DNA from 2 places in the Shewanella sp. VB17 genome. Region 1 is predicted to be linked to the other one. Evidence: riboswitches for the same ligand, from Rfam matches in the RefSeq annotation. Region 1 holds a riboswitch; the other holds the start of a gene.
The links. Region 1 has a riboswitch for thiamine pyrophosphate ahead of HQQ94_RS10080 (TonB-dependent receptor). Riboswitches for the same ligand answer to the same signal wherever they lie in the genome.
Positions count from the first base shown of each region.

Region 2: another riboswitch for thiamine pyrophosphate. It lies ahead of thiC (phosphomethylpyrimidine synthase ThiC); the one in region 1 lies ahead of HQQ94_RS10080 (TonB-dependent receptor).

Region 1 covers NZ_JABRVS010000001.1:2,344,068-2,353,266, forward strand. The annotation lists gene htpX (protease HtpX) at 1-224, shown strand, start outside; gene HQQ94_RS10065 (response regulator transcription factor) at 1,147-1,779, shown strand; gene hinT (purine nucleoside phosphoramidase) at 2,139-2,489, shown strand; gene HQQ94_RS10075 (YcfL family protein) at 2,570-2,959, shown strand; TPP riboswitch at 3,062-3,173, shown strand; gene HQQ94_RS10080 (TonB-dependent receptor) at 3,250-5,499, shown strand; gene HQQ94_RS10085 (YkoF family thiamine/hydroxymethylpyrimidine-binding protein) at 5,596-5,856, shown strand; gene pnuC (nicotinamide riboside transporter PnuC) at 5,965-6,603, shown strand; gene HQQ94_RS10095 (phosphotransferase) at 6,665-7,687, shown strand; gene HQQ94_RS10100 (DoxX family protein) at 7,827-8,417, shown strand; gene HQQ94_RS10105 (NAD(P)H nitroreductase) at 8,612-9,160, shown strand.
Region 2 covers NZ_JABRVS010000001.1:2,767,286-2,776,484, forward strand. The annotation lists gene HQQ94_RS11865 (hypothetical protein) at 437-1,312, shown strand; TPP riboswitch at 1,480-1,578, shown strand; gene thiC (phosphomethylpyrimidine synthase ThiC) at 1,827-3,785, shown strand; gene thiE (thiamine phosphate synthase) at 3,789-5,396, shown strand; gene HQQ94_RS11880 (HesA/MoeB/ThiF family protein) at 5,383-6,138, shown strand; gene thiS (sulfur carrier protein ThiS) at 6,210-6,419, shown strand; gene HQQ94_RS11890 (thiazole synthase) at 6,421-7,185, shown strand; gene thiH (2-iminoacetate synthase ThiH) at 7,225-8,334, shown strand; gene HQQ94_RS11900 (chemotaxis protein) at 8,532-8,804, shown strand; gene HQQ94_RS11905 (putative metalloprotease CJM1_0395 family protein) at 8,819-9,199, shown strand, end outside.

The sequences.
Region 1 (9,199 bases):
ATTTTTCACGCATTCGAGAGTTTAAGGCCGATGAGGGTGCAGCTAAACTTGCCGGTAAAGAAAAGATGATTGCGGCTCTTGAGCGTTTACGCCAAGGTCCAGCTACGGGAGCGATGCCTGCTCAAATGTCTGCACTGGGTATCAATGGTAAGAAGTCCATGTCAGAATTGATGATGAGCCACCCTCCTTTGGAAAAACGCATTGCTGCACTTCGCAATCGTTGATTTTATTAAGTATATTGACAATTCATCTTAAGGTGAATTGTCAATCATATAGAGAAGTGACCGAGTTCAGGGGCGTTAATTGCGCCTGAATCCATTCAGTGTAATTCAATATTTCATAACGAAAACATAGGTTGCTTCTCCTCATGCTCTGCAGGAGTTCCGATAAAATACCTGCATCAACAAGGGAATAACCATTGCCTCAATCACTGCCTTATTCTGCCATCCTATTGTGACTCTAAAACGGCTTCTTGAAGTGGCTTGAGTATCTCTCTTTGTCGCCCCGACAGATAGTCAGCTTGCTGGCTTGGATAATATTATTTATATGCTGGTTTTCTATACTGAAAGTAAAAATTTCATCTCTATGTCTACAGTAATTAGCTTTAGTCATGTTAGCTTTTAGAGAGTTAACAAAAAATTAATGTTTTTTTACTTAATAGAGCTTTGAAATACACTCAAATTGCTACATAATAGCAACAATTAAATGTGGACCAGATTTTGTTTAAATATAATCCATAAGAGTTTGATATAGCTTTATAAAGTGTTAGTAGTTAAGTATTAGGTCGAAGGTGAGAATAGCCGTTCGGCACAATAACCTTAATACTTTATGTTGACGATGTTAACAGCTATCCCTTACATACTATGCATTAGCGGTTGTTAGTGCCGTTCGTTCTTTTTCTAATACGTACCTACAGAAAAAGGATCACCACTTTAACACAAGCGGCCTTTAAACAGAATAGTGAAGTGTGCTTGTTATTATGCCCCCAGAGCCGATGAATAATACAAGGCTTGAGGGCGGAACTCTTTACTATTTTGTTGATAACCTAAGTAAGTAATAGGTTACAGGCTTTATTTGGTATCACTCATATTTTGTTGCCTCTAGGGGTTGTCAATATGGTTAATTTTGTCGACATGGAGTCGCAGTATGTTTAAAGTCATAAACTGGGTCGTCATTTCTCGATCTAATCTTCTCACTGATTTACTTGATACTCGTTGGCCTCAAGAGTTTTTAGTCAAGTTACTTAAAATACCTCCAGAGAATGTCGAGCTTGAGGTTACAAATGGAGATTTCTCACTGATTATCATCGATCTAGCGACGGTTGATATTCAAAAGGCATATCAAATTCAGCGTTTCGTTGAAAAAAAATTATCTGCACGGGTTGTTTTTTTACACTTCCCTAGGCAAATAGATGCGCGTTTTCTTATTCATTCAACAGTGACAGCAGGAGTCTTTTTTTGTAATACGACTTTGGAAACAATCGGTCATAGTTTGGGAAATATTTTAAGAGGTCAGTCTGTTATACCAGCAGAGCTGCTACAGCGAAATCAAGATAATGTATCTCAAGTTGATGGCACTGATAGCCTCACAATGCGTGAAAGAGAGGTTTTGCAAGCACTGCTAAGAGGCAGTACAAATGTGGATATAGCCAATCAACTTTTTGTGAGTGAAAGTACGATTAAAACTCACCTTTATCGCGCTTTTAGAAAGATTGGTGTGTCGAGTCGAGGTCAAGCTATTGCATGGGCACAAACTCATTTGCATGAGGTACGTCATTAGATAATAGTATATTAATTAAGACTTAATTGAGTGTTTACTGAGCGTTTTATAGTGAATTAAAATGCTCAGTAAATAAAATTTAAGTCGTTGAAGATAGTTAATTAACGAAGCCCTGCCTTTAATCTATATTGGAGGGTTTATCGATTCATTTCTCCTTGCTGTTTCAATGTTTATGTTGTTCCTTTCATTTTTAGTTTCTTGTTAATAATACCTAGGCCACTTCCATATAAACAATAAATATAGCTATTAATTTCAAAGTTATGTGTCTTTAAATTGGTATGACAAATACAGTGGTGCACTCCCAATTTCGATAATTACAGGTATACTCCTAACATTGAGTTTATAAAGAGGAATAATAAGTGGCAGAAGAAACTATTTTTAGTAAAATTATACGTAGAGAAATCCCCGCAGATATCTTATTTCAAGATGATTTGGTAACCGCGTTTCGTGATATCAATCCTCTGGCTCCAAGCCATATCTTGATTATTCCTAATCATCTTATTGCTACTGTCAATGATGTTAAAGCTTCAGATGAGAGAGCATTAGGTCGTATGATGACCGTTGCTGCCAAAATTGCTGAAGAGGAGGGGATAGCTAACGATGGATACCGGTTAATTATGAACTGTAATAAACATGGTGGTCAGGAGGTTTATCATATTCATATGCATTTAGTCGGTGGTAGACCTTTAGGGCGGATATTAGCAACGTAAAGATAACCATCGCGTAGAGAACACCATTTTATGGGGCATTCATGGCTCCGTTAACGTTAAGATCCGTCTGAGAATACACAATGATAAAATTTATTTTAGTGATTACTTTTGCCTTATTTATGAGTGCATGCGCACCACATTCCGCTGGATTAATGGCCAGTTCAACCGGTGAGGTGAGAGTCGATAATCGATCATTTGCGAGTGAAATTAGCGTTGAACAGCTTAAATCTCGTCAGCAAGAAGGTTTTTTACAAGGATCAGGCTTGATCATAAGTAAAGTTGCTACTTCTCTTCGTCTCCAATATAAGTTTACGTGGTATGACATTAATGGCTATTCACTTGACGATGAAGGTGTGGCGTGGAAATCATTAAAAATTCATGGAAAACAGCAAATTCAAGTGTCTGGTGTTTCACCTAGTGCTAATGCCGTTAGGTATGAATTGTATGTGAGGATGGCTTTTTCTAACTAACTTATTTTTGCATCGACATGAGTGCCAACATGTAAGTTGGCATTTTTTATGTGCAAATGACCACACAAGTATGTCAATCATTTGTATTAATCATGTATAATCGCTAGCGCCAAGGGGTGATATCGTATTATATACGGTATCTGAGATGTCATGTGACAAACCCTTTGAACCTGATCCGGCTTATACCGGCGTAGGAATGGGCCAATTTTTGATTTTTCAATCATGATCAAATTCAATATCCTTTCTCGCTTTTCAATTGCCGGATCTCAAAATAATCATTTGGGGTCCTCATGTCTGTTTCAAAACGGTTTACGATAAAAAAAATGTCACCAGCAGCGCTGGTAGTTTCGAGTGTGCTGACTAGTTTCTATGCGCTATCTGCTGAACAGAACCAAGATTCTGAACTAGAGGATGAAATGGAAGTGGTGGTGGTTGCATCAGACTTTCGTGGCACGGCGATTGAAAAGATGCCGTCTAGTGTCACGATTATCGATCAACAACAGATTGAAGATGAAGGTGCGCAGCACTTTGAAGATATATTAAATTCCATCGCGAATTTGAATTGGTCAGGAGGAAGCTCAAGACCTAAATATTTTCAAATCAGAGGTGTGGGTGAGCAAGAGGAATATCAAGGTGCACCTAATTCTTCGGTCGGTTACATTATTGATGATATCGATATGTCAGGGTTAGGCATGATATCGAGTATGTACGACTTACAGCAAGTTGAAGTGCTTCGTGGACCTCAAGGCACCCGTTATGGCGCCAATGCGCTTGCTGGGCTTATTTATCTTAAAAGTAATGACCCTACCGATGTGTTTGAGCATGGTGCGGAAGTCTCTGTCGGTGACGATGCATTGACAACTTTTAGTGGTTTTAGTTCAGGACCATTAACCGATTCCGGCAAGTTATTGTATCGCGTCTCATTACAACAACATAATCAAAATGGTTACCAAGATAATCTCTATCTAGGCCGTGATGACACCAATGCTCGTGATGAATTTACTGGCCGAGCAAAATTGCGCTGGTATGCCACGGACGATTTAGAGGTGGACTTAACCTTGTTGCATGCCAATTATGATAATGGCTATGATGTGTGGACTTTGGACAATAATGGTGAAAATACGCTGACCGATGCCCCTGGTGTTGATAAGCAGCGCACCACAGGCAGTTCACTTAAGTTTACTTATACGGGGGCCGACAAATTTGAGCTGGTTTCTTTGACGTCTTATGCCAATTCACAAACAGATTATAATTACGATGGTGATTGGGCTAACCCTGATTATTGGGCTGGTTTGGATTGTGGCGTGTCTATAGGCACTAAACCTTGTGTTTATAACGCGACTTGGGATAAAGAGGGAGAGAGAACGACTTTATCTCAAGAATTAAGGTTATCTTCTAATGATGCCGGCAGAATATTTTTAAATTCTACTAATTGGTTAATTGGTGTTTATTATTCCCGCTTAGATGAGGAGAACCTAACGACTGATTATTCTAAATACAATTCAGGAAAACTAGCTCCGTTATATAATGAGAGAACTAAATATTTAGATGCGAGTTATAATGCGAATACTTACGCTGTTTTTGGTCAAATAGATACCGACTATTCTAATGGTTATTTATTGTCTATAGGACTTCGCCTAGAGGGCCGCCAGAGTGACTATGAAGATAGCGGCCGTAAAGAGGATAAAGATGGCCATGTTATTGATGTCAATGGTCAGGAATTTGATCCAAGTGAAACAATGTGGGGTGGTCATGTCGCCCTTAGTAAAACCCTGAACCATGATCATGAGGCGTATATGCGAGTCGCTCGAGGTTACAAAGCGGGCGGTTTTAACATGTCACTTCCTGTGGAGCTGTCTGATAAGAAAGAGTATGACACCGAGACCTTGTATAATTATGAAATAGGTTTGAAGTCCATTTGGCTCGATGGGGCTGCCAATACTAACTTCTCATTGTTTTATATGGACAGGCGAGATCAACAAGTTGCTGCATCGCAACAGAATCCAGATGATATCTCTGAGTTTATTCTCTATACCGAAAATGCCGGTAGTTCGCATAACTATGGCGCAGAACTAGATGGTACTTGGTATGCGACCAATAATCTTAAGCTATATACCAGTCTTGGGTGGTTAGAAACGGCCTATGGAGATTATGCATACCAGGATGGAGGTGGGAATACCGTGGATTTAAGCGGGCGTGAGCTGGCGCATTCTCCTCAATTCACTTACAGTGCTGGTGCGACTTATCGTACCGACTCTGGCTGGTTTGCGAATGTAACAGGTAGTGGTAAAAGTGATTTTTATTACTCAGACAGCAACGAGTCAAAATCACAAGCTTATACCATTTTTAATGCCCGTGTGGGTTATGAAGCTGAGTACTGGTCAGCCTATTTATGGGGACGTAACTTGTTTGATGAGCAATACGGCACCCGAGGGTTTTATTTTGGTAATGAGCCGGATCAAGATTGGGCTGACAAGCAATACATCCGCTATGGCGATCCTCGTCAATTAGGGTTAACTGTTAGTGTTAAGTTCCTTTAGTAAAGGTGACTCGGTTTACATGCCCGATCATCTTTATTGATATGTGTATCAATATTTATTATTTGGCCGCACTAGAAGGCGGCCTAAGGTCATAAAATGAAATTAACTGCAGAAATTAGTTGTTACCCTTTACAAGATAACTATTTAGATCCCATTCTATGGTTTATTGCTCGAGTCGATAGCTATGTAAATATAGAGCGAAAAACCAATGCCATGGCAACTCAAGTGTGTGGTGAGTATAAAGAGGTGATGGATATGTTGGCCACTGAAATGGAAGCAGCCCACGAGAAATGGGGTAAAGCTGTGTTTGTGTGTAAGTTTATCGGCGGTGAACTAAACCTATCTCATACTCAATAGTGCAGTAATAATGAATCGTAATCACCTTAAATATTACTAATATCAGGCTCCGCTCTCACTTTTTAGAGATGCATTGTTTAGACTAATTAAATCAGAATGGATGATTCAATGACAGACTTTTGGTCAGCATTATTAAGCACATTAACAGGTGCTTTCTCTCAAGCCAATGCATTGACCGCCTGGGAAGCACTAGCGGTGGTGTTAGCTGCAGCCTATTTGGTACTGGCGATGAAAGGCAGTATCTGGTGTTGGTTTGCCGCTTTTACGAGTACGGCCATTTATACTGCCCTGTTTTGGAAGGTATCATTGTTAATGGAGTCAGTACTGAATATCTACTATATGGCGATGGCGATATATGGTTTTCAGCAATGGTCTAAAGATAGGCAAGGTAACCATAGCGGTGTTATTTCATGGAGCCTTGTTCGACATCTGCAGATGATATTGATCACTGCGTTGATCTCGATATCTATTGGGTTTGTTATGACAAATTATACTCAAGCATCATACCCTTATCTCGATGCTGCTACGACTTGTTATGCTGTTATGACAACGTATTTAGTGGCTAAAAAAGTGTTAGAAAATTGGTTATATTGGGTCGTTATCGACTTATTTTCAATCTATCTTTACCTACAAAAGGGCTTAATGTTAACCTCTTTGTTGTTTATTGTGTATGTGGGCATGGCTATTGGTGGTTACTTTTTGTGGCGTTCAAGCATGCGGAATGAAAACTTAACCGTGATCAGTTAAGTTGCATGCTTCAGTTTACGGTGGCGTTTTCCTCAATGACCTTGTTTAAGTTGATCTATTTATGAATCAAGCTGAGAAGCTACTGGCGATATTACCCCATTTTGTGGTCGATGATCTTACTCTATTTGGATTAAAGTTATCTTATTCATCCAAGGTAATAAGGCTTACCCATGGATTAAGTAACGTCAATTACCTGATCACTGATGGTGAACGTCAATGGGTGTTACGCAGCAACTCATCGGCGAGTGACAAACTTTGTGATCGTCAAGCAGAAGTGAAAAATTGGCGCTTGGCAGCGGATGCCGGATTAGCACCTTGTTTGTATTATGTCAGCCCTGATCATACTTATTTTCTCAGTGAATACATTAAGGAAGATCCTGACAATCAATGGTCTGATTTACTTTGTACTCATGCCCCTCTAATTGATGATCCGTTAAATAAACCCAATGCTCATCGACAATTGTTAGCCCTTTTACTTGGACTGGCTAAATTAGCTGTGCCGGATAATGTGATTGAGGTGTCTACTCAGTGGCGGATATATCGGGATCAATTGCTTGCTATGCAGGGTCAAAGTTTACGGGTAAAAAACAGTGAGATAATCAAGCAATGGCAAGTACACTTGCAGCAACTGTTGGACGTGGAGGAAAAAATAGACCAATGGCTTGCAGAGTTAGATGAATGTCACTTAGCCAGTCAATATAGCCATAGAGACCTCAACCCTCATAATCTATTGTTTAAAAATGGGAAAGTTTTTTGTATTGATTTTGAATATGCCTGTGGATCACATCCTTTGTTTGATCTTGCCGTCGTATTGTCGACTCATCGGCTGTCGACTCTGCAGCGAGAAGCATTAATTGAGTCTTATTTACTCGGCCATCCTAAACTCACCATAGCGGCTAAATCGGCATTACCTGCAGCTGTTAATGTTTATTGGATATTTGCGGCCTGTTGGTCATTGTTAATGGCATCTGATAATGTATTTTATGGCGAAAAGCGGGTTAATAGTATTGAACATAATCACAATCCACATGGCGCACAAGTCTACCTTGATTATTTTGAACAATTTTTACTTTTGATAGACTAAGCTATGTACTAGTCGCTTCAACACACTGATTTTTGTGGAATACTGAGAGTTAAAATTAAGTTGATAGAAATAAGAACTGTTTGAAATAAAATTCTCCTGTTGGAGGTCTATTTAAGCAATAATAGAAAAAGGAATGATCATGTTAATTATTAATTTATATCAAAGATTTGTCGACTTACTCAGTTATTTCGAGGGGATAGCGCCTCTTGCGCTTAGGCTTTACCTTGCACCAGTGCTTATGCAAGCAGGTTATAATAAATTATCTCACTTTAGCGACTCAGCTGCTTGGTTCGGCAATCCTGATTGGGGATTAGGGTTACCTTTTCCTGAAGTGATGGTGTCTCTGGCTGCTGGCACTGAGTTGATTGGAGGTGGCTTGCTTATTTTTGGATTGGCGACTCGTCTCATTGCTATCCCACTTATGGTCACTATGTTGGTGGCTGCGTTTGCTGTCCATTGGGATAACGGTTGGTTGGCTATTGCTGATGTTAATTCTTGGCTGGCCAATGATCAGGTACTTGCAGCGGGAGATAAATTGAGTGCAGCGAAGGCATTGTTACAGGAAAATGGCAATTACGAATGGTTAACAAGTTCAGGTAACTTTGTGGTGCTGAATAACGGTATTGAATTTGCTATCACTTATTTATTTATGTTGCTAGCGCTGTTATTTATGGGAGGAGGTCGTTATACCAGCATGGATTATTATATTACTAAGTCACTTAATAAATAGAGTCAATAATTTACTGCTTCTAGAAGTCAGATTAAACCAACATCAAATCCCACCATTTCGGTGGGATTTTTGTATGAGAAACAGGGATTTTTTGCTATTATTCTTGTTTGTTATAGACAGTATTTATCGGTATTAAGCTGTGATAGATCTGAGTCGAACACAGGTTTATTCCGATTGACATATAGGAGCCTCCATTGGACGCTATTGAATTATTGCTAACAAGACAGTCATGTCCTCGTCTTGCTGAGCCAGGTCCTGATAAAGAACAATTGAACATGATACTCGATGCGGGTGCTAGAGTCCCAGATCACGGAGGTCTAGCACCTTGGGAATTTGTGATTGCCCAAGGTGATGGTCTCGCGCGTTTAGGGCAAGTATTTGTCGATGCAGCGATTAGCAATCAGGCTAGTGAGGTGGCGCAAAAAAGAGCATTGTCTATGCCACTTCGCGCTCCTATGGTGATAGTGGTGGTCGCTAAACCAGTTGAACATGATAAAATTCCTCAACTTGAGCAGGTTATTGCTGCAAGTTGCGCTACGATGGCGATGCAGCAAGCTGCATTTGCATCCGGTTTAGGGGCTATTTGGCGAACAGGCAGTGTCGCCTTTGATCCTAAAGTGAATGCAGGTTTAGGGTTAACGGAACATGATCAGATTGTGGGCTTTTTGTATATCGGTACCCCAGTAGTTAACGCTCCTATTAAGGCGAGTAAGCAAGGAAGTGACTTCGCACGATACTTCTAAATATCACGATGACTTGTGCATCCAAACGTCAGATTACAT
Region 2 (9,199 bases), 420 kb from region 1:
TTTTTAATACTAGCATTGAGCTTACATGTGTAAGCTTATTTTTTGTGGTGGTATCTAATTAACCTGAGATCGGGTTAAGCAGCGCCGCTTAATATCGCTATTTTGGCCCCTATCTTTGTTGTGCTTTCTAGTCATAGCCAGCTATTACGTACGAAATCCCGCCTTGATATCGACAAAAATGTCGGCATTAAGCAAGTGGGTGGGTAAATAATAATAATTAGATGAAATTTAACTTGTTGATTTTAAGTAAAAAATCAAACATATCTGACACTCGTTATCCCGAGTTCAGGTTAATTAGGTAATGTAAAAGGGATAAGTCAATGCGATGTTGAAAGTGAACTTTATTTAAATTATTGTCTCTTAAGATTAAGGAACTTGAAGCATGATGTTGCATTGAGTGTTAATCGGACAGGTAAAATGGAATTTATATCAGTAAATGAACAGTAATAATACCAAGGGCTTAACGGCTAATGTAAGTGATGTGCAAGATGAAGTTTTAACGTTTAGTATTAATGGAGCCTTTGGTAGGGTGACAACTTGTAGATCATATCATTGCAATAGAGTAAATCTGTTTTTTTTGCTGTTTGCCGTCATGACTCACCTAATTATCATCATCATCTTAGAGCAAACATGGGAAATTAACCCATTAACTCTACCTGAATCGAAGCAACCCAAGCTGAATGCCTATATGTATTATGACGTCAAAGTTGAAACTATTGAGGCTAATATTGAAGCTGTTAAGCAAAAGGAAGATTTATTCGTACCTAAGTTCGTTGATGAGACTCATTCTGCAGCTAAAACCGTCAGTAAACCTCCCCTTAAAAAAAGCGCTGTTAAAGAATCCTTTAAGGTAAAATCCAAAGAGAAAGCCAGTGTGACGGCAACTAAGGTGGTTGATACGAATTCAACAAGCCAGATAAAAACTCAATCTAGCCGAAGTTTACGCCAATCTACTCAAGGGTATGTTCAAAGACAAAGGGAGTTGGCTTTGGATAAGGTAGTGATAGAGGAGTCCGTTCGGTATACCCGTAAGCGATCGATGAGTGAGATGGATGGAGATTTCATTCTGTTAGATCTCCCTGAACATAATATGTGGGTTGATGCTGAAACATTGGATAATGAGTTAGATCCCAATCGTATCGTTAAAAAAGGCCATACCTGTTACCGAGTAGTAAAAACGCCAACGCCACTCAATCCTTATGCAGAAAATTTAGGCTATCCATTTCGATGTGATGGTAAGTCTCTTGCATCGGAACTGAAAAAGTCAATTGCCGAGCGAGCAGATAGAATGGGAATAAAACATAACTACTGAATTGATATTTATTCATTGAAGATTAGTCTTTTGCTAAAATAATTAAGTAAATTACTAAATAATAAATTTAAATCAATTAATTAAGAAATTAAATTGATTCATCGCAACCATAATTATTCTGCTATTAAATAGCTTGTTTAACTCACAGTTTTACGTTTATACTCGTTTCCATCTTGTCGGAGTGCCTATTGGCTGAGACCGTTTATTCGGGATCCGTTGAACCTGATCAGGCTAATACCTGCGAAGGAAACAAGCATGATAATTACAATAAATTCGTGCGTTATGTGACAATGTTATACGAGTACTAATAAAACTCAATGGGGTAAATTTGAACTGATGATTCGAATTGAGCCGTTAACGGGTGTCATTTTTAACACCAGTATTGTCATTGTGTTAAGCCATTTTTTGAAAGCTTAATTCAATTTATGTTTTTATCTGATACATTTTCATATTGTATCTGCTGTTCAACATCTCCAGGCAAGCAACTTCATTTCTTTTTAAGGTGAGATTGCTTATGTCAAATCGTCGTGAAATTCGAGCGCAAGCTCAACAGTTTATTGATACATTAACACCTCTACAACATCCTAATTCTGAAAAAGTGTACCTAACAGGTAGTCGTGAAGATCTGCGTGTGGGAATGCGCCAAATTCTCCAATCAGATACCATGGTTGGTGGCACAGAATCAAAGCCTATACTTGAGTCCAATGCACCTCTGAAAGTTTATGACTGTGCCGGTCCTTATTCCGATCCTGACGTGGAAATTAATGTTCGCAAAGGACTGGCTAAATTTAGGCAACATTGGATTGAAGAGCGAGGTGATACCGAACAACTAGAGGCCGTGAGTTCTGGTTTTACTCAACAGCGCCTAGCTGATGATGGACTCGATCACCTTAGATTTGATTCTTTGCTGCCACCCAGAAAAGCCCAATCTGGTAAGTGTGTTACGCAGCTTCACTACGCAAGAAAAGGGATCATTACTCCTGAAATGGAGTATATTGCCATCCGTGAAAATATGGAGCAGAATGTTATTGAAGATAAAGTTCTGAGGAAAAAAGCGCCAGGAGAGAGTTTTGGCGCATCGATAGAACAGGTTATTACCCCTGAGTTTGTTCGTCAGGAAATTGCGCGAGGTCGTGCGATTATTCCTTTGAATATCAATCATCCAGAAGCTGAGCCTATGATAATAGGGCGTAATTTTTTGGTGAAGGTGAATGCTAATATCGGTAATTCAGCAGTGACCTCTTCGATTGAAGAAGAGGTAGAAAAACTCGTTTGGTCAACGCGTTGGGGAGCCGATACCGTGATGGATCTTTCAACTGGGCGTTATATTCATGAAACGCGTGAATGGATCATACGTAACTCACCGGTGCCGATTGGTACCGTGCCAATTTATCAGGCATTAGAGAAGGTCAATGGCGTTGCCGAGGATCTTAATTGGGAGGTGTTCAGAGACACCTTGATTGAACAGGCTGAACAGGGAGTGGATTACTTCACCATCCATGCAGGGGTACTTTTACGTTATGTGCCGATGACGGCAAAACGTGTCACCGGTATAGTGTCCCGTGGTGGTTCTATTATGGCTAAATGGTGCTTGTCTCATCATCAGGAAAACTTTCTCTATGAACACTTCAAAGAAATATGTGAGTTATGTGCCGCTTATGACGTGTCGCTATCATTGGGTGATGGTATGCGTCCAGGCTCCATCGCTGATGCTAATGATGAAGCGCAATTTAGTGAATTAGCAACCTTAGGCGAGTTAGTTAACATAGCCTGGCAGTATGATGTGCAAACCATCATAGAAGGCCCAGGGCATATCCCGATGAACCTTATTAAGGAGAATATGGATAAGCAGCTTGAGGTGTGTGATGAGGCTCCATTTTATACGCTAGGTCCACAAACCACTGATATTGCTCCAGGTTATGACCATTTTACTTCAGGGATCGGTGCGGCAATGATTGCGTGGTACGGTTGCGCCATGCTTTGTTATGTGACGCCTAAGGAGCATCTCGGCTTGCCAAATAAGGAGGATGTAAAACAAGGGCTCATTACTTATAAGATAGCTGCTCACGCCGGTGATGTCGCCAAGGGACACCCGACTGCGCAGATCCGCGATAACGCACTTTCTAAGGCCAGATTTGAATTTCGCTGGGAAGATCAATATAACTTAGGGCTTGATCCCGAAACAGCCAAAGCTTATCACGATGAGTCTTTGCCACAGGAATCAGCTAAAGTCGCGCATTTTTGTTCCATGTGTGGTCCTAAATTTTGCTCGATGAAGATAAGTCAAGAAGTGCGAGAATACGCGGCTGCGCAAGACATTCAATTGCAGTCTAATGCTAGCTATCAAGTCAAAAATGCTACCGATATTCAAACGGGGATGGAGCAAATGTCGGCTGATTTTAAAGCGAAGGGAGGCGAGCTTTATCATGAAGCGGGGACGGTCAATCTTGATGTTGTTGACGTAGAGGCCTAAGGCATGAGTTGTTCATTGACACCTTCAGTCATCAAGCCAGTTGTGTGGAGCATTGCTGGCTCAGATAGTGGTGGAGGGGCAGGCGTACAAGCAGATTTATTAACCATGCAGGATCTAGGTTGTCATGGTTGCAGTGTCTTGACCTGTTTGACGGCGCAATCTTCTGTTGCAGTGAATTTAGTTGAATCTGTCTCAGTGGCCATGTTTCGCTCGCAGCTTGATACGCTATTACATGACTTACCACCAGTTGCGATTAAAATCGGGTTATTGGTTAACCAAAGACAGATCACTCTGTTAGCTAATTGGCTTAAAAACGCGCTATTTAGTTACAGTCAGCGATGTGGTGTTGAAGTGAATGTCATTTTAGATCCAGTGATGTTTGCAAGCTGTGGTGACACACTAAACCCTTGTTTAGATTTTTCACCTTTTAGGGGCTTATTGAGCTTAATTACACCTAATATGGCAGAACTCGCGGCGCTGGTGGATCTGTGCGAGATGAATGCGAACGAGATGGCCGATACACAGGGATCAGATTTAGTCGATCAAACATCTTGCTTACTCGCAGCGCAATACTTATCAGATAAACTTGCATGTAATGTGCTAGCGAAAGGGGGCGATCTAGGTCCGACTTGGCTGGCAGCATCTGCGCAAGACATCTTTGTGTGTGTTGAAGCGAATGGGATGTCTACACGACATCAAGGACGAAGCTTTCTTTTCTCCGGCCATCGTGTTAATACCGAAAATATCCATGGCAGCGGCTGTACATTAAGTTCTGCAATTACAAGTGTTATGGCTCATGGTTATGTGCTGCATGATGCGATCGTGGTTGCTAAAGCCTATGTGACAGCTGGAATTGGGGCGAGTTATCAGGTTGGCTGCGGCGCGGGGCCACTTGCTAGAACAGGTTGGCCCTCAGATCTGAGTGTTTACCCTACCACAACCACCCTCGACTGTGGTCCATCACTGCCCCAAGGTCTTAAATTTGCACCTATTACTGAAAGGTTGGGTTTGTACCCTGTGATCGCAGATGTTGCTTTACTGCACAGTTTGCTAAAAGCGGGGGCTAAGACGATTCAATTAAGGATAAAAGAGCAGGCAGATCAATATGTAGAACAGCAAATATGTTCGGCAATTCAGTTAGGTCGAGATTATCAGGCAAAACTGTTTATTAATGATCATTGGGAGCTTGCGCTTAAGCATGGTGCTTATGGTGTACATCTTGGGCAAGAAGATCTCTATTTGGCAGATCTTATTGAGATAGCGAAAGCAGGCATGGCCTTAGGTGTATCAAGCCACAGTTATTTCGAGTTGTTGCTTGCTCACCAAATATCACCCTCTTATATCGCATTAGGGCATATCTTCCCAACGACGACCAAGGACATGCCGTCGGCTCCACAAGGTCTAGATAAGCTGAAGAAATATGTGGATCTACTGGGTGAGTATTATCCTTTGGTGGCCATTGGTGGCATCGATGCATCTGTGCTTACAGCGGTTAAACAAACGGGGGTTGATGATGTTGCAGTGGTAAGAGCAGTGACCCAAGCTGATGATCCTGGCAAGGAATACACATCACTTTGTGAAATATGGAGGACGTGTGATGTCACTCAATGATGATGAATTTATGCGTTACTCAAGACAAATATTACTGCCAGAAGTCGGCGAGTTTGGCCAGTCTGCACTAAAGCGCGCGAAGGTGCTGGTGGTTGGTGTCGGCGGGTTAGGGCAATTGGCTGCTCAATATTTGGCTGCGGCAGGGGTGGGGAGCTTGACGTTAATGGATGATGACAGTGTTGAAGTGTCCAATTTGCCAAGGCAGTTGTTATTTGATGATAGGGACATTGGTGAGTATAAATCGTTGTGTGCAAAGCAAAAACTGATGAGGCGGTATCCAGATTGTGAACTCCACAGTATCACAAGACGGTTATCCTTGGCTAATGCCAGCGATAACATCAACAACGCTGATATTGTTTTAGATTGCAGTGACAATTTAGCGACTCGTCATAGTGTGAATCAAATGTGTGTCCAGTTAACAACTCCCCTAGTGACAGCCTCTGTGGCGCATTTTTCAGGTTTTGTTTTTACAATCGATTTGGAGCAGGCTCCTGCTGCTGGCTGTTATCACTGTTTGTTTCCAAAAGAGACCTTAGTGGCTCAAAATTGCACTACTGCCGGTGTGTTAGGCCCTATGGTTGGCACAATGGCATCGATGCAAACGTTAATGGCAATGAATTGCTTATTAGGAATGGGAAATGCGTGTGGAAAATTGCTGAGATTTGATGGGTTAACGTTTAGTTGGCGCAGTGCAACACTGAGTCGAGATCCTCAATGCCATGTGTGTGGAGTGCTGGCGTAAAGCAGATTTGAGTGACGATATACCAGAGAGCTTCATAGGGTATATACCAATAAATTCGAGGAAACAGCATAATGAAAACGTGTGAAATTATGGTCAATGATGATGTGATACTTATCCCTCAAGGTTTGAATATTATGGGGTTAATTACCAAGCAAAATATGGAACCAAAATCAGTGGCAGTGGTCTGTAATGGCCATGTTGTTCCTAGGGTGCACTGGCAAGAAAGGCTCTGTGAAGAGACAGATAACATTGAAATATTTTCAGTCGTAGCAGGTGGTTAGTATGTTTACAGTAGCGGATCATATATTTCAATCAAGGTTATTCACAGGTACGGGTAAATTTTCATCTTCTCAGGTCATGCTAGCGGCAATTAAGGCCTCTGAGTCTGAGTTAGTGACCATGGCGATGAAACGCGTGGATCTTAAAACGGGCAATGACGATATTTTATCACCTCTTTTACACAGTGGCATTAAACTCTTGCCTAATACAGCAGGGGCTCGAAATGCGAAGGAGGCGATTTTTGTGGCTGAATTATCCCGCGAAATGTTAGCGACTCCTTGGATAAAGTTGGAGATACATCCCGATCCTAAATATCTCATGCCTGATCCCATTGAGACGTTGAAAGCGGCGACCATTCTGTGTGAAAAAGGGTACGTAGTATTGCCTTATGTTCATGCCGATCCCGTACTTTGTAAGCGTTTGGAAGAAGTTGGCTGTGCAGCTGTCATGCCTTTAGGCAGTCCGATAGGATCAAATCAAGGCTTGGTGACCGAGCCTTTTTTAAAAATGATCATAGAACAAGCAAATATTCCAGTGATTGTGGATGCGGGAATTGGTGCACCATCACAAGCATTAAGAGCGATGGAACTCGGGGCTGATGCCGTGTTGGTGAATACGGCGATTGCCAGTAGTAACAATCCTATTGCCATGGGCCGCTGTTTTGCCCAAGCAGTACAGACGGGCAGAGATGCTTACCTTGCAGGCTTAGGCTTGGTGAGTCAGCATGCTATTCATACCAGTCCGTTGACTGGGTTTCTCAATGATTAGTCAGCATCAAAGATATCTGGGCTTAAAGGAATCACTGCAATGAGTTTTATGCATTACTTAACAGGGCTTTCTCGTGAAAAACTCACCTTAAAGCTTTATTCATGTACAGAGCAAGACGTGGAAAGAGCACTGCAAAATCCACAAGGCTCTTTGGACAGTTTACTTGCGCTTTTATCTCCGGCTGCTGAGCCTTATCTGGAGCAAATGGCGCAAGCGTCAGGTTATATCACCCGACAGCGCTTTGGGGCGAATATCGGGATGTATCTTCCATTATATTTATCTAACTTGTGTGCTAATGAATGTGATTACTGCGGGTTTAGCATGAGTCACCGTATTAAGCGTAAGACACTCAATATCGATGAATTAACCGCTGAGATGTCGGTGATTAAGTCAATGGGGTATGACTCCATTTTATTGGTTTCTGGTGAACATGAAACCAAAGTTGGAATAGACTATTTCAGCTCTGTCTTGCCCAGTGTTAAAGCTCATTTCAGTTACGTTGCTATGGAGGTGCAACCACTTCAAGAAGTTGAATATTCCAAGCTTGTGGGTCTTGGCCTTGATGCTGTGATGATTTATCAAGAAACCTATAACCCACAAACGTATGCTAAACATCATACTCGCGGCAATAAACAGGACTTTGAGTATCGACTCACCACCCCAGAGAGAATTGCAAGATCAGGGGTTGATAAAATAGGGTTAGGGGTATTATTCGGATTAGATGATTGGCGTTTAGATGCCCTGTTATTGGGTCATCATTTGGGGTATCTAGAGTCTCATTTTTGGCGTACACGTTACAGTGTTTCCCTGCCGAGACTGCGTCCATGTACTGGTGGGATAACACCTAAAGTGGAATTAAGCGATAAAGGCTTAGTACAACTTATTTGTGCATTTAGATTGTTTAATCATCAAGTTGAAATCAGTCTCTCTACACGAGAACCTGCAGGTTTACGTGATCATTTGTTTGGACTGGGTATTACTCAATTGAGTGCAGGCAGCTCGACACAACCTGGCGGGTATCTTAAGCCTAATACGCAACTTGATCAGTTTGAGATCAGTGATGATAGATCTCCTCTTGAGGTCTGTGCTGCGATGAGAGCAAAAGGATTTAACCCTGTTTGGAAAGATTGGGAGTCAGCTTGGATTTAGCGTAAAGAGCAACAAAGGAAGTTTATTTTATTTCAGTTATTTACCTTGGTGGAGTGTGTTGAGGAGGACTAAAACACAGATTTAAGCTGGACTTTTGGGGGCGAATGGTCAATAATTAACCTTGAAACAGGTGTGTTACCGAGTTTACTGTCAAAGCAACTCTAGTGTTTATTTAAAGCTTATTTGGAGTTAAATATATGCAAATTCCATCCAGTTTTTCATCCGGCCAAGCTGGTCTGCAAAGTGCACAATCAGGTCTTACTCAGGCGACGGTTGATGTTGCTACCAATGCGCCACCAGCTCAGCAGACACAAAATAAAGAAACCGATCAAGTTAGACCTATTGAAAATGTTGATAAAACTGATGCGTTAGTTTCTGCCATTGAATCAAAAAATCAAGGTCAGGCTTCAGCACAAGTCATTGAAACATCTTCAGAGACGATAGGCAGCCTCATCAATATCGAAGTCTAGTTGGTGTGTTAGGGGTGAATGTATCGCTTGATGTATCAGGGGGAAGAGATCGTCTTTCTTCCATTACTCGTACGCCTGCAGTTTCACCGTCTTTTTCTGTAGCGACTTCGTCTGCTGCTACAGTGCCCGCGACATTACATACGACAGTTGCTCCAATTCCCCCGTCTAAATCAGTGTCTCTTAATGCCAGTGCAGTCAATTTACCCAGCGTTCGTGCTAACATAACGACGAACGTCAGCTCCGGTGGTGTTTCGCAAGCACCTTCAATGGTTGAGCAAGGCAGTTTTAGTTTAGCCCAAGGTGCATTATCTGTAGATGGTTTAGTGAATACGACGTCTATTGTTTCATTATCAGGCATTGAAACAGCAACGACTCCAACAAGGGGAGATCCGAGT